One region of the Mesorhizobium sp. M0045 genome, then DNA from elsewhere that is predicted to be linked to it. Evidence: predicted binding sites of a transcription regulator. Region 1 holds the regulator's gene; the other holds the start of a gene.

Region 1 (6,076 bases):
GATTGGCGAAGAGACCTACTGGCGGGCGGCAATTGCCGCCGCCGCACCGACCATGAAGCCGGCGGCGGTGCGGTTGAGTGCCCTCAGCGCCCGCGGCGACTTCAGGAACCAGCGCGCCTTGGCCGCCAGCGCCAGATAGGGCACCAGCACCACGAGTAGAACGACGATAGTGAGCGCGACCAGGATGCCGTAATCGGCCAGCGTGATCGTCTTCAGATCGACGATGGTCGGGGTGATGGCGAGATAGAAGATCATCGTCTTCGGATTGCCGAGTGTGACGGCGAGACCGGCTACAAAGCTGGATGCCAAGCCGCCTTTGCCGTTCTTCGCCTCTACCGTTTCGGGCGTGATGCCGCTCGTCCAGAAACGCCAGCCAAGAAAAGCGAGGTAGGCGACGCCCAGCCATTTGATGGCCAGGAAGACCATGCCGAACGTCTGTGCGACGAAAGCCAGGCCGAGCACCACGGCAGTTAAATAGGTCAGGTCGCCGAGCATCAGCCCGAACGACATGGCCAGCGACGAGCGGAAGCCGGAACCCAGCGCACGCGCAACAAGCGCGGTGACGCCTGGGCCGGGGATGGCTGCGGCGATGCCGAGGGCGGCGCTATAGGCGAGGAACCCGGTGAGCGTCATGGTTCGCGCTTGTCGCACAATGTTGAAGTTGGGTGAATTCCCTCGGGCCGAATTCGATTGCGCCAGCGCAGCAGGCGACGCCGCCGTTCAGGAGCGGCCGTCTTCGTAGGTAACGCGCCAGATGGTGCCGTTACCGTCCTCGGTGACGATCAGGGAGCCGTCCTTGGCCATGGCGACACCGACCGGGCGGCCCCAGACGGCGTCGTTCGAGATGACGAAGCCGGTCATGAAGTCCTCATACTCGCCGGTCGGCTTGCCATCCCTGAATTTGAGCCTCACCACCTTGTAGCCGGTCCTGGCGCCACGGTTCCACGAACCATGCATGGTGACGAAAGCATCACCCCGGTAATCCGCCGGAAAGTTCTCGCCGTCGTAGAAGGCTATGTTCATCGGCGCCGAATGCGCCTGCATCAACACGTCGGGGACAGTGGCCTTGCCGGCGAGGTCTGGCCGCTCGCCCTGATGGCGCGGATCCTCGTGATTGCCGATGTAGTACCAAGGCCAACCATAGAACGCACCGTCCTTGACTTCAGTTGCAAACTCGAACGGCACATTGTCGCCGAGCTCGTCACGCTCGTTGACGACGCACCACAACGCGCCGCTGGCGGGCTGCACCGTCATGCCCGTACAGTTGCGCAGGCCGGTGGCGACAGTTCGGGGATTTTTCCCGTCCGGGTCAAAGGCGAGCACATCGGCACGGCCTTCCTCGGGGCCCCAGGCCGCCCCGAGCGGCTTTGATTTCGCCCAGGCGTCGAGGCCGCCATCCGGCTGCTTGTCCATGTCCTCGGCGACATTCGAGTCCGAGCCAACCGATAAAAAAAGCGTCTTGCCGTCAAGCGAGAAGGCGATGTCACGGGTCGAGTGACCGCCCGACGGGATTTTGGCGACAATGGCTTCTGGTTTACCGGACGCCTTCAGGTCACCGTCGCGATAGGGGAAGCGGACGATGCTGTCGCTGTTTGCGACATAGACCCATTGCGGCTTGCCGCCTGGCGGATAGAAGGCGATGCCGTATGGATAGTTGAGGCCTTGGGCGAAAATCGCTTTCTCGATGGGTTTGGCGCGGCCCTCGGCCAGACGGTAGACGCGTATTTGGTCGGCATGGCCGTTTGCGATGAACAGGTCGCCGTTCGGAGCGACGCGAACGACGCGCGGATTATAGAGTCCGGAGGCGATCATTTCGGCCGAAAAGCCCGGCGGCAATTCTGGCTCGGCGCTTTCGGGCCGTTCCGCCACGCCGCCGCCGTTCGAAGCGGATTGAGCGGGGTCGGCTGCCGGCATGTCTTGCGGCCCGATCAGGCGGCGGACGCCAGGCCTGTCGGCGTGCCAATCGCCAAAAGCGGCTTCGCCTTTGAGCACCTTTTGATCCGCCTGCTGGGCGGCTGCCGGTGTCGCGACAAGGAGGGCAGCGGCAACGGCCGCAAAGCCGCCAGATCGGATCATTAACGTCCTCCGAGGTTTGCCTCGAAGAGGGCAAACGGGATCAGGCATTGGTCGTTCCAAGCGGTGGTCCAGCACACGAGGATTTGAAGCCGAACCCCGTTCAGTTGCCAGAGGCGTAGAAGTCGTCGTCGAGGCGCTTTTCCAGCGCGACCAGATCGGCCGGCAGCGGCAGGCCCATGGCCCGCATCTCTTGCAGCTTCTCACGCAACTGCTCTTGCACCTCGTGCTGATCCTCAGGCTGATTGACCATTTCCTCGAGCAGCAGGCTGATCTGGGCCTTGAACGATTCCAGCGCCATTCTTTTTCTCCTTGCGGCAGGCCGCGGCGGCTCCTAGCGCAGCATGCGCGAAATCAGCTGGGCGGTATAGTCCACCATCGGTACTATGCGCGCATAATTCAGCCGCGTCGGCCCGATGACGCCGAGCGCACCGACGACGCGCGCGTCCTTGTCGCGATAGGGTGCCACCACCAGCGAGGAGCCCGACAGCGAAAACAGCTTGTTTTCCGAACCGATGAATATGCGCACCCCCGGGCCTTCCTCGGCGAGGTCGAGGAGCTGGATCAGCCCATCCTGCGTCTCCAGATCCTCGAACAGATGCCGCAGCAATTCTATGTCGGCCTGGGCGGTGACGTTTTCCAGGAGATTGGCGCGGCCGCGCACGATAAGCCGCCCAGGCACCCCGCTTTCGGCGCCTGCCCAGACCGCCAGGCCCTTCTCGACCAGATCCTGCGACAGCGTGTCGAGGGCTGCCCTGGTCTCTTCCTTGATGCGGGCGATTTCGACCCGGGCCTCGGCCAGGGTGCGGCCGCGGATATGGGCGTTGAGGAAGTTGGAGGCTTCGTGCAATTGCGAGACGGTGATGCCGGCGGGCAGATCGATGACGCGATTTTCGACGTCGCCGTTCTGCGAGACCAGCACGGCCAGCGCCTTGGTCGGCTCGAGCTGGATGAATTCGATGTGCTTCAGCGCCGCCTCATTTTTGGCGGCGAGCACGAGGCCGGCGCCGCGCGACATGCCGGACAGCATCTGGCTGGCCTCGGTCAGCATATGCTCCAGCGTCGCGCCCGAGCCGGAGGCGCGCACCTGCGCCTCGATGGTGCGGCGCTCCTCGTCGGAGAGGTCGCCGAGTTCCATGAATGCATCGACGAAGAAGCGCAAGCCGGCCTGGGTCGGCAGCCGGCCAGCCGAGATGTGCGGCGCGTAGATCAGGCCGAGGTGCTCGAGGTCGCTCATCACGTTGCGGATGGTGGCCGGCGACAGCGATGACGGCAGGATGCGCGACAGGCTGCGCGAACCGACCGGCTCGCCATCCCTCAAATAGGAATCGACGATGCGCCGGAAGATGTCGCGCGAACGCATATCGAGCGATTGAAGCGCGGGCGGTTGAAGTGCCGGCGACGAGAGCACTGGCGACTGCGAACCGGGATCGACTACCTTGGTCATTCGAGCCAAAAACCTCCGGTCCGAAGATATAGACTTCCGCGGCGTCGGCGCAACCGGTCCATTTTCCTTTGCGCCTCACGCCCCGTGCGGCTACAAGCCGGCCAAGATTCCCCGGCCAAGATTCCGAAGAAAGAAAGAAGCCTGAATGCGCCCTTCCAAACGCCAATTCGACGAAATGCGCCCCATCTCCTTCGAGCGCGGCGTCTCCAAGCATGCGGAAGGCTCGTGCCTGGTGAAGTTCGGCGACACGCATGTGCTGTGTACGGCCAGCCTGGAGGAAAAGGTGCCGGGCTGGATGCGCAACTCCGGCAAGGGCTGGGTGACGGCGGAATACGGCATGCTGCCGCGTTCGACCGGCGAGCGCATGCGCCGCGAGGCTTCGGCCGGCAAACAAGGCGGCCGCACGCTGGAGATCCAGCGGCTGATCGGCCGCTCCCTGCGCGCCGTGGTCGATCTGCAGGCGCTCGGTGAGCAGCAGATCACCGTCGACTGCGACGTGATCCAGGCCGACGGCGGCACGCGCACCGCTTCGATCACCGGCGGCTGGGTGGCGCTCTACGACTGCCTGCGCTGGATGGAAGCTCGCCAGATGGCGAGCCTGGGCAAGGTGCTTAAGGATCACGTCGCGGCGATCTCCTGCGGCATCCATGATGGCCAGCCGGTCATCGATCTCGACTATATCGAGGATTCCTCGGCCGGCACCGACGCCAATTTCGTCATGACCGGCAAGGGCGGCATCGTCGAGATCCAGGGCACAGCCGAGGGCGAGCCGTTCTCGGAAGAGCAGTTCGCGGCGCTGATGGGGCTCGCCAAGAAAGGCATTCAGCGCCTGGTCAGCTTGCAGCAGATGGCCGTGGCTTAGCTGCGGTCAATATTGGACAGATTGGCGATCCTGTGACTCCTTCCGCAATCCTGGAATCAGCACTCTACGTGACGGACCTTGCTGCCGCGGAACGGTTCTATTCGGGCGTCCTCGGGCTCGATCTGCTCGGTAAGGTCGACGGCAGGCATCTCTTCTTCCGCTGCGGCGACGGCGTGCTGCTTATCTTCAATGCCGAGGCGACCAAAGTGCCGCCGCGGGCCGGCGCCAAGCTGCCCGTGCCGCCGCATGGCACGGTCGGCGAGGGCCATCTTTGCTTCGCCGCAAGCGCGGATGAAATCCCACGCTGGAAAGCGCATCTTGAGGCGAAGAAAATCGCCATCGAAAGTGAGTTCGAATGGCCTCAGGGCGGTCGCTCGATCTATATTCGCGACCCCTCGGGCAATTCGATCGAATTCGCCGAGCCAAGAATTTGGGGCATCTGATGCATTCGCCAACTGTTCACTCGCTTGACGGGCATAAGATCGTCGTCGCAAGCCACAATGCCGGCAAATTGCGCGAATTCACCGATCTGATGGCGCCATTCGGCATAGAAGCGAAGTCCGCAAAGGAATACGGCTTGCCGGAGCCGGACGAGACTGGCACCACTTTCGAGCAGAACGCCTTCATAAAGGCCTTGGCCGCCGCCAAGGCAACTGGATTGCCGGCACTGTCGGACGATTCCGGCCTGTGTGTCGATGCGCTCGACGGCGCACCCGGCGTCTACACCGCCAACTGGGCCGAGACGCCGGACGGCTCCCGCGACTTCGGCATGGCCATGCAGCGCACGGAAGTGGCCTTGCAAGAAGTTGGCGCGATCACGCCTGCCCAGCGCAAGGGCCGCTTTGTCGCGGTCATCTGCCTTGCCTTCCCCGATGGCCAGGCGGAATATTTTCGCGGTGAGGTCGAGGGCACGCTGGTATGGCCGCCGCGCGGCGAGCTCGGCTTCGGCTACGATCCGGTGTTCTTGCCCGATGGGTTCGAAAAGACCTTCGGCGAGATGAGCGCGGAGGAAAAGCATGGCTGGAAGCCCGGCCAGCCAACCGCATTGTCGCACCGTGCCCGTGCTTTCCAGAAATTCGCGCAAGCCCGATTGGCCGGCGCATGACCATGCTGCTCGACCGCAGCCCCGGTTTCGGCGTCTACGTCCACTGGCCATTCTGCGCGGCCAAATGCCCCTATTGCGACTTCAACAGCCATGTCCGCCACCAGCCGGTCGACCAGGAGCGTTTTGCCCGCGCCTTCGAGACCGAGCTAGCGACGATGCGCGGCCGCACCGGACCGCGCGAGGTGACCAGTATCTTTCTTGGCGGCGGCACGCCCTCGCTGATGAAGCCGCAGACCGTGGCGGCGGTGCTGGATGCAGTGGCGAAGAACTGGACGGTGGCTGATGGCATCGAGGTGACGCTGGAGGCCAATCCCTCCTCGGTCGAGGCCGAGCGCTTTCGCGGCTATCGCGCGGCCGGCGTCAACCGGGTGTCGCTTGGCGTGCAGGCGCTGAACGACAAGGATCTGCGCTTCCTCGGCCGTTTGCACAATGTCGATGAGGCCCTGCATGCGATCAGCCTGGCGCGCGAGATATTCCCACGGCTGTCGTTTGACCTGATCTACGCGCGACCCGGTCAGACGCCGGAAGCGTGGCAGGCGGAGCTCGAGCAGGCGATCGGCCACGCCGCAGATCATCTGTCGCTCTATCA
Region 2 (6,076 bases), on a different contig from region 1:
CTCGCTGGCCTGGCGATAAAGCGTGGTGATCAAGGTGAAGATGACGACCAGAGTGAGGATCGCCCAGACCGTGGAAAAAGCGATGACGCGAAACGCCAGCGAACGCGGCCATGACCGCAGCGACGGCGTGTTCGAGACGGCGGGTCTTGTAGGAAGCGGTTCCGCGTTACGCCTCCGGCTTACGCATGCGGTAGCCCATGCCGCGAACAGTTTCGATCATGTCGATGCCCATCTTCTTGCGAAGCCGTCCGACAAAGACCTCGATCGTGTTGGAATCGCGGTCGAAATCCTGATCATAGAGATGCTCGACCAGCTCGGTCCGGGACACCACCTCGCCCATATGATGCATGAGGTAGGCAAGCAACCGGAATTCGTGCGAGGTCAGCTTCAGCGGCACGCCGTCGACGTCGGCCTTGGAGGCCTTGGTGTCGAGGCGCAGCGGCCCGCAGGTCAGCTCGGACGAGGCATGCCCGGCAGCGCGCCGGATCAATGCGCGCACCCTGGCCAGGATTTCCTCGATGTGAAAAGGTTTGGTGACGTAGTCGTCGGCGCCGGCGTCGATGCCGGCAACCTTGTCGCTCCAGCGGTCGCGTGCCGTCAGGATCAGCACCGGCATCTTGCGGCCGCCGCGCCGCCAGCGCTCGACCACGCTGATGCCGTCCATCTGCGGCAGGCCGATATCGAGCACCACGGCATCATAGGGCTCGGTGTCGCCGAGAAAGTGCCCTTCCTCGCCATCGAAAGCGCGGTCGACGACATAGCCGGCATCGACCAGCGCGTCGCCGATCTGCCGGTTGAGATCCTTGTCATCTTCGACGACGAGTACGCGCATGCGGAAGGCCTGTTGAAGCTGTTCAGATATAGGCCGATTCCGGCAGACTGGGAAACGGCACGGTTCAGTTCAGCGGAACGACGATCTCCGAGCGGCGGGGACGCTGCCCGTCCTTGCCCGGAACGAGCACGACGATGACGCAGACCGGCTGGCCGCCGCGTGTCGACTGCGAGGCCTTGGCCAAGGTGCCGCCATTCTGCTCGGCCACCTGCTGGCCGATCGCGTAGCAGTCGGACGCGGCGAGGACGACCGGCTGGGGCTGCTCGGGGGTGACAGCGGGGATCGCCATCGCTTGCGACGCAAGCAGGCCGGCGGCTGAGAGCGCCAGTGCCGCGGTCCGGAAGTGGGAGCGAAGGGTTTTCATGGCCAGCGTTCTAACGCGCCGGTGCTGAACGTGATATGAACGGTGAACGCTCGAATGCATGCCCGCCACACCCCTGAAGCGCGAGATTATCGGATTGCCATTTCGCCGCCCGTCTCGCGAAATCGCCAAAGTTTAACCTAGCCCTGCAATCCTTCGCCGACAACCGGCATCATCTGGCGGGCAGGACCATTTGGGAGGACGAAGCATCCGGCCCAAGGCAACCGATAGCAGCTCAGGCGAACCGAACCTGAAACAAAAAAACCCGCCAAGCTGCGGGTCGTTGGAGCCAATTAGCACCATGCCTAAATTAGTAGCATAGCTGCCGGCACAAAGCAAGAACAAAGTTGCCCGATTCGCGAAAAGTGCCCGGTGGTCAGCCGCCTTCCTCGATTACGGCGCGGAAGCGCAGCAGCCCATGATGGGCCGAAAGGTCCTCGTCGTAGCGGGCTTCGGCGAATTCGAGCTTGAGGTGGGCGCGACGATGGTCGCCAAGCGAGAGCGCCGCATCTCGCAGGCGGGCGCTGACCAGGTCCATGATGTCGGTGGTTTCCTTGCTGGCCTCGGAGTTCGACCAGACATGCAGCGTCAGCAACTGCTCGGCGTTGTTCTCCGTCCCTGTTGCCCAGTCGTAGACGCTGGTGCGGCCGACGGTCATGTGGGGAAATGCAACATTTTCCGGCGCACGGTCGAACAATCGTGCGTCGCCCAGTGCCGCCGATAAATCGGGATCGTCGTTCACTGCCTCGAATATGGCCTTCTGCAATTCGACGGCCGGGGCGGTCATTGTCTTTGCCCTCGCCCGTCGCGTCGACCTCCCGGCTGCGTAGCTGCGTTGCATGACGGCATCCCGGCAAAAGCGCGAATCAGCGCGTCTCATACGGATTATGAACCTTCATGACCTCGGGAATAAGCCCTGCTCCTGGAATGCGCGACGCCGCAGCCGTCCGCGTCACGGACCCGTGACCGGCTGAACGGTCGCGACGTCAAACGGCGAGCGAAGTCGGACGCCCTGAGAAAGCGTCTTGTGGACGGATCGCGACTAGCGAAAATCCGCCGCAGTCAGCACATATATGCTCCTGCGGGTGCGGGCATAGGCATTCCTGGCGACATCGTGGATCGAGTTGGAAGCCGTGTCGAAGGCTGCCAGGTAGGTAGCTTCTGAGGCCGCCGTTCCCGGCTGCATCTTGGAGATGGCATCGGTAGCGACAGAGAAGGAAATCTGGAACATGCCGTCATGGCCGACGAAGCGGATGCGTTTGCTTGCCTCGTCGTAGCTGCGGCTGGGATTGGGAAATGTCAGGCTCATGATTTCGCCTCCATCGATGCGGATACGGCCTTCTTGACTGCCCGTGCCCGCTTCTTCTTTGCGGCGACCGGATTCAGAGCTTCCGCCGCGCGGTCCGCCTCTTCCTTGGCCAGTCGCAATTCCCTCAGCCTTGCCGTTTTGATGCTCCTAGCCTTCGCCTCCGAGAGATATTCGGCAGTTGCTTTGTTCCGTTCCGCCGTCTTCTTCTGGTTTTCCATGAAGCGAGCCTGAGCTTTTTCCATGATGTTCTGATTGCCTTCGGCCATCGGTAAAATCTCCCTTGCAGCGAAAGTCATGGCTGTGAACTTCATCGTAAATAGGTGTTCAAAGACAGAAATTCAATTTCAATAATATTCGGCAAGTCCCGAACACAGGGGGATGGCCAGGCAAGATAATAAATTCAATATTTGATGTGCCCTATGAATATTTTTTGGCACTCCTATCAATCGAGTGCCAAGGCGCCTATAGAGAGGGGCGGCCGCCTAAGCCGGCCCCAGAAAGAGTCCCCATGAAATTCCGGCCACTCCACGATCGCGTCGTCATTCGGCGCGCCGAAAGCGACACCAAATCCAAGGGCGGCATCATCATCCCCGACAATGCCAAGGAAAAACCGCAGGAAGGCGAAGTGATCGCCGTCGGGCCGGGTGCGCGGGACGAAAGCGGCGCGTTGATCCCGCTCGACGTCAAGGCCGGCGACCTCATCCTGTTCGGCAAATGGTCCGGCACCGAGGTCAAGATAGACGGCGAGGACCTTCTGATCATGAAGGAGGCCGACATCATGGGCATCATCGACAAAAGCGAGATGGGCACCGTCGATAAGACCGTGGCTGCCAAGAAGGCCGCCTGATTGGAAGGCCGCGCGCGCTCCCGGGCGCGCAAGGACGCTCCGAGCTTTGATTCAGGCGCTGCAAGCGCCGTGCCACGACAACCGAACTGGAAAAGATCATGTCTGCCAAGGAAATCAAATTCTCCACCGACGCGCGTGACCGCATGCTGCGCGGCGTCGAAATCCTCAACAACGCCGTCAAGGTGACGCTCGGCCCCAAAGGCCGCAACGTCATCATCGACAAGGCCTACGGCGCGCCGCGCATCACCAAGGACGGGGTGGCCGTGGCAAAGGAAATCGAGCTTTCCGACAAGTTCGAAAACATGGGCGCACAGATGGTGCGCGAAGTGGCCTCGAAAACCAACGACCTCGCCGGCGACGGCACCACCACCGCCACGGTGCTTGCCGCTTCCATCCTGCGCGAGGGCGCCAAATTCGTTGCCGCCGGCATGAACCCGATGGACCTCAAGCGCGGCATCGACTTTGCCGTCAGCGCCGTCGTCCAGGAAATCCAGGCGCGCGCCAAGAAGGTCAAGTCCTCAGGCGAGATCGCGCAGGTCGGCACCATTGCCGCCAATGGCGACACCAGCGTCGGCGCCATGATCGCCAAGGCCATGGACAAGGTCGGCAATGACGGCGTCATCACCGTCGAGGAGGCCAAGACCGCCGAAACCGAACTAGACGTCGTCGAAGGCATGCAGTTCGACCGCGGCTATCTCTCGCCCTATTTCGTCACCAATGCCGAGAAGATGCGCGCCGAGCTGGAAGACCCTTACGTCCTCATCCACGAAAAGAAGCTCGGAAATCTGCAGGCACTGCTGCCCATCCTCGAAGCCGTGGTGCAAAGCGGCAGGCCGCTGTTGATCATCTCCGAGGACGTCGAGGGCGAAGCGCTGGCAACGCTGGTCGTCAACAAGCTGCGCGGCGGCCTCAAGGTCGCGGCCGTCAAGGCGCCTGGCTTCGGTGACCGCCGCAAGGCGATGCTGGAAGACATCGCCGTGCTCACCGCCGGACAGATGATTTCCGAGGATCTCGGCATCAAGCTGGAGAACATCACCATAGAGATGCTCGGCCGCGCCAAGCGCGTGCTGATCGACAAGGACACCACCACGATCATCGACGGCGCCGGCGAGAAGACCACCATCCAGGCGCGCGTCCAGCAGATCAAGGGGCAGATCGAGGAAACCACGTCCGACTATGACAAGGAGAAGCTACAGGAACGTCTCGCCAAGCTGGCGGGCGGCGTTGCCGTCATCCGTGTCGGCGGCGCCACCGAATCCGAGGTCAAGGAAAAGAAGGACCGCATCGACGATGCGCTGAACGCCACGCGCGCGGCCGTTGAAGAAGGCATCGTTCCGGGCGGCGGTGTCGCGTTGCTGCGCGCCAAGGCTGTGCTGAACGGGATGACCGGAGCCAATGCCGATGTGACGGCGGGTATTTCGATCGTGTCGAGAGCGCTCGAAGCGCCGATCCGGCAGATCGCCGAAAATTCCGGCGTCGAAGGTTCGATCGTCGTCGGCAAGCTCGCCGACGGCAAGGATCACAATCAGGGCTTCGATGCCCAGAACGAGGTCTATGTCGACATGATCAAGGCCGGCATCGTCGACCCTGCGAAGGTGGTACGGACGGCGCTGCAGGACGCGGGCTCCATTGCGGCGCTTCTGATCACGGCGGAAGCCATGATCACCGACGTTCCGGCGAAGGAAGCCGCTGCTTCGCCCGGCGGCATGGGCTTTTGACCAGTCACTGCCGGAAACAAGCCTGAAAGACAGTCTCCGGGGTATCTTCCAGGCGCGCACCATCGGCAAGGAGATCGATCAATGATCGCATTCGTCCCGAAGCCAAATGCAGCGGCGAAAATCGAAGTGGCCGAGGAAAGCCGCTTCGATCGCATTCGCAGGCTTGCCGACAAGCACAGGAAAGCCAACGCCGGTATGATAGGCCGCGACCCGAAAAAGATCGCGGACAAGCGTCCCATGTGACGCTGCCAATCCTCAGCACCCACGCAAGCGCGGAACCTTCATTGCCCTTGTAGGCAGCACCAAAATGGACGAATAGTCTTGAAAGGCGCGCCGCCGTGAAATTGCCGGCATGCGGTTTCTCAGTTGGCGGCGTCGCCGCAGCCGGATCCTGGAATGGCCAGTCCTTTGGAACCACGCAAGAGAAGAGGTCCGATCGCCGCAAGGCTGCTGGCGGTGGATGCGTGGATCGATTCCTCTGTCTATGAAATCGGCTTCAGGGCGCGCCAGTTCTGGGAAGCGGCCACCATCTTCTCGCGGCGTTTCCGCGTCGGCGGCTGGCGCCGCGGCCTGATCGAACTGTTGAGTGAAGGCTTTACGCTCGGTGCCGGCGGCATCGTCGTCCTTTTGGCGCTGGCCTTGCCGGCCTTCCAGATAACCGCCGGCGACTGGCGCACGCAAGGCGACTTCGCCGTCACCTTCCTAGACCGCTACGGCAACGAGATCGGCCAGCGCGGCATTATCCAGCGCGATTCGGTGCCGGTCGACGAGATGCCCGACCATGTCATCAAGGCGGTGCTGGCCACCGAGGACCGCCGTTTCTTCGACCATTACGGTATCGACGTGCTTGGCTTGTCGCGCGCCATCTTCGAGAACGTACGGGCCAATTCCGTCGTCCAGGGCGGCTCGAGCATCACCCAGCAGCTGGCCAAGAACCTGTTCCTGACCAATGAACGGACCTTCGAGCGCAAGATCAAGGAAGCCTTCCTGTCGCTGTGGCTCGAAGCCA

The links. The regulator HrcA, encoded in region 1, represses chaperone genes, less so after heat shock. The targets are predictions, from matches to a motif close to GTTAGCACTCNCNNNNNGNGAGTGCTAAC.
Region 2: the regulator HrcA is predicted to act here: its motif matches at 2,932-2,960, upstream of NKJ72_RS22950 (co-chaperone GroES).

The regions. Positions count from the first base shown of each region.
Region 1 covers NZ_JAMYUY010000005.1:51,499-57,574, forward strand. The annotation lists gene NKJ72_RS09675 (LysE family translocator) at 16-633, opposite strand; gene NKJ72_RS09680 (PQQ-dependent sugar dehydrogenase) at 721-2,076, opposite strand; gene NKJ72_RS09685 (hypothetical protein) at 2,177-2,374, opposite strand; gene hrcA (heat-inducible transcriptional repressor HrcA) at 2,408-3,520, opposite strand; gene rph (ribonuclease PH) at 3,666-4,382, shown strand; gene NKJ72_RS09700 (VOC family protein) at 4,415-4,825, shown strand; gene rdgB (RdgB/HAM1 family non-canonical purine NTP pyrophosphatase) at 4,825-5,487, shown strand; gene hemW (radical SAM family heme chaperone HemW) at 5,484-6,076, shown strand, end outside.
Region 2 covers NZ_JAMYUY010000016.1:107,133-113,208, reverse strand. The annotation lists gene NKJ72_RS22980 (ATP-binding protein) at 1-84, opposite strand, end outside; gene NKJ72_RS22975 (response regulator transcription factor) at 167-832, opposite strand; gene NKJ72_RS22970 (hypothetical protein) at 897-1,196, opposite strand; gene NKJ72_RS22965 (DUF3168 domain-containing protein) at 1,570-1,980, opposite strand; gene NKJ72_RS22960 (DUF1488 family protein) at 2,236-2,502, opposite strand; gene NKJ72_RS22955 (hypothetical protein) at 2,499-2,768, opposite strand; gene NKJ72_RS22950 (co-chaperone GroES) at 3,011-3,349, shown strand; gene groL (chaperonin GroEL) at 3,448-5,067, shown strand; gene NKJ72_RS22940 (hypothetical protein) at 5,149-5,310, shown strand; gene NKJ72_RS22935 (transglycosylase domain-containing protein) at 5,464-6,076, shown strand, end outside.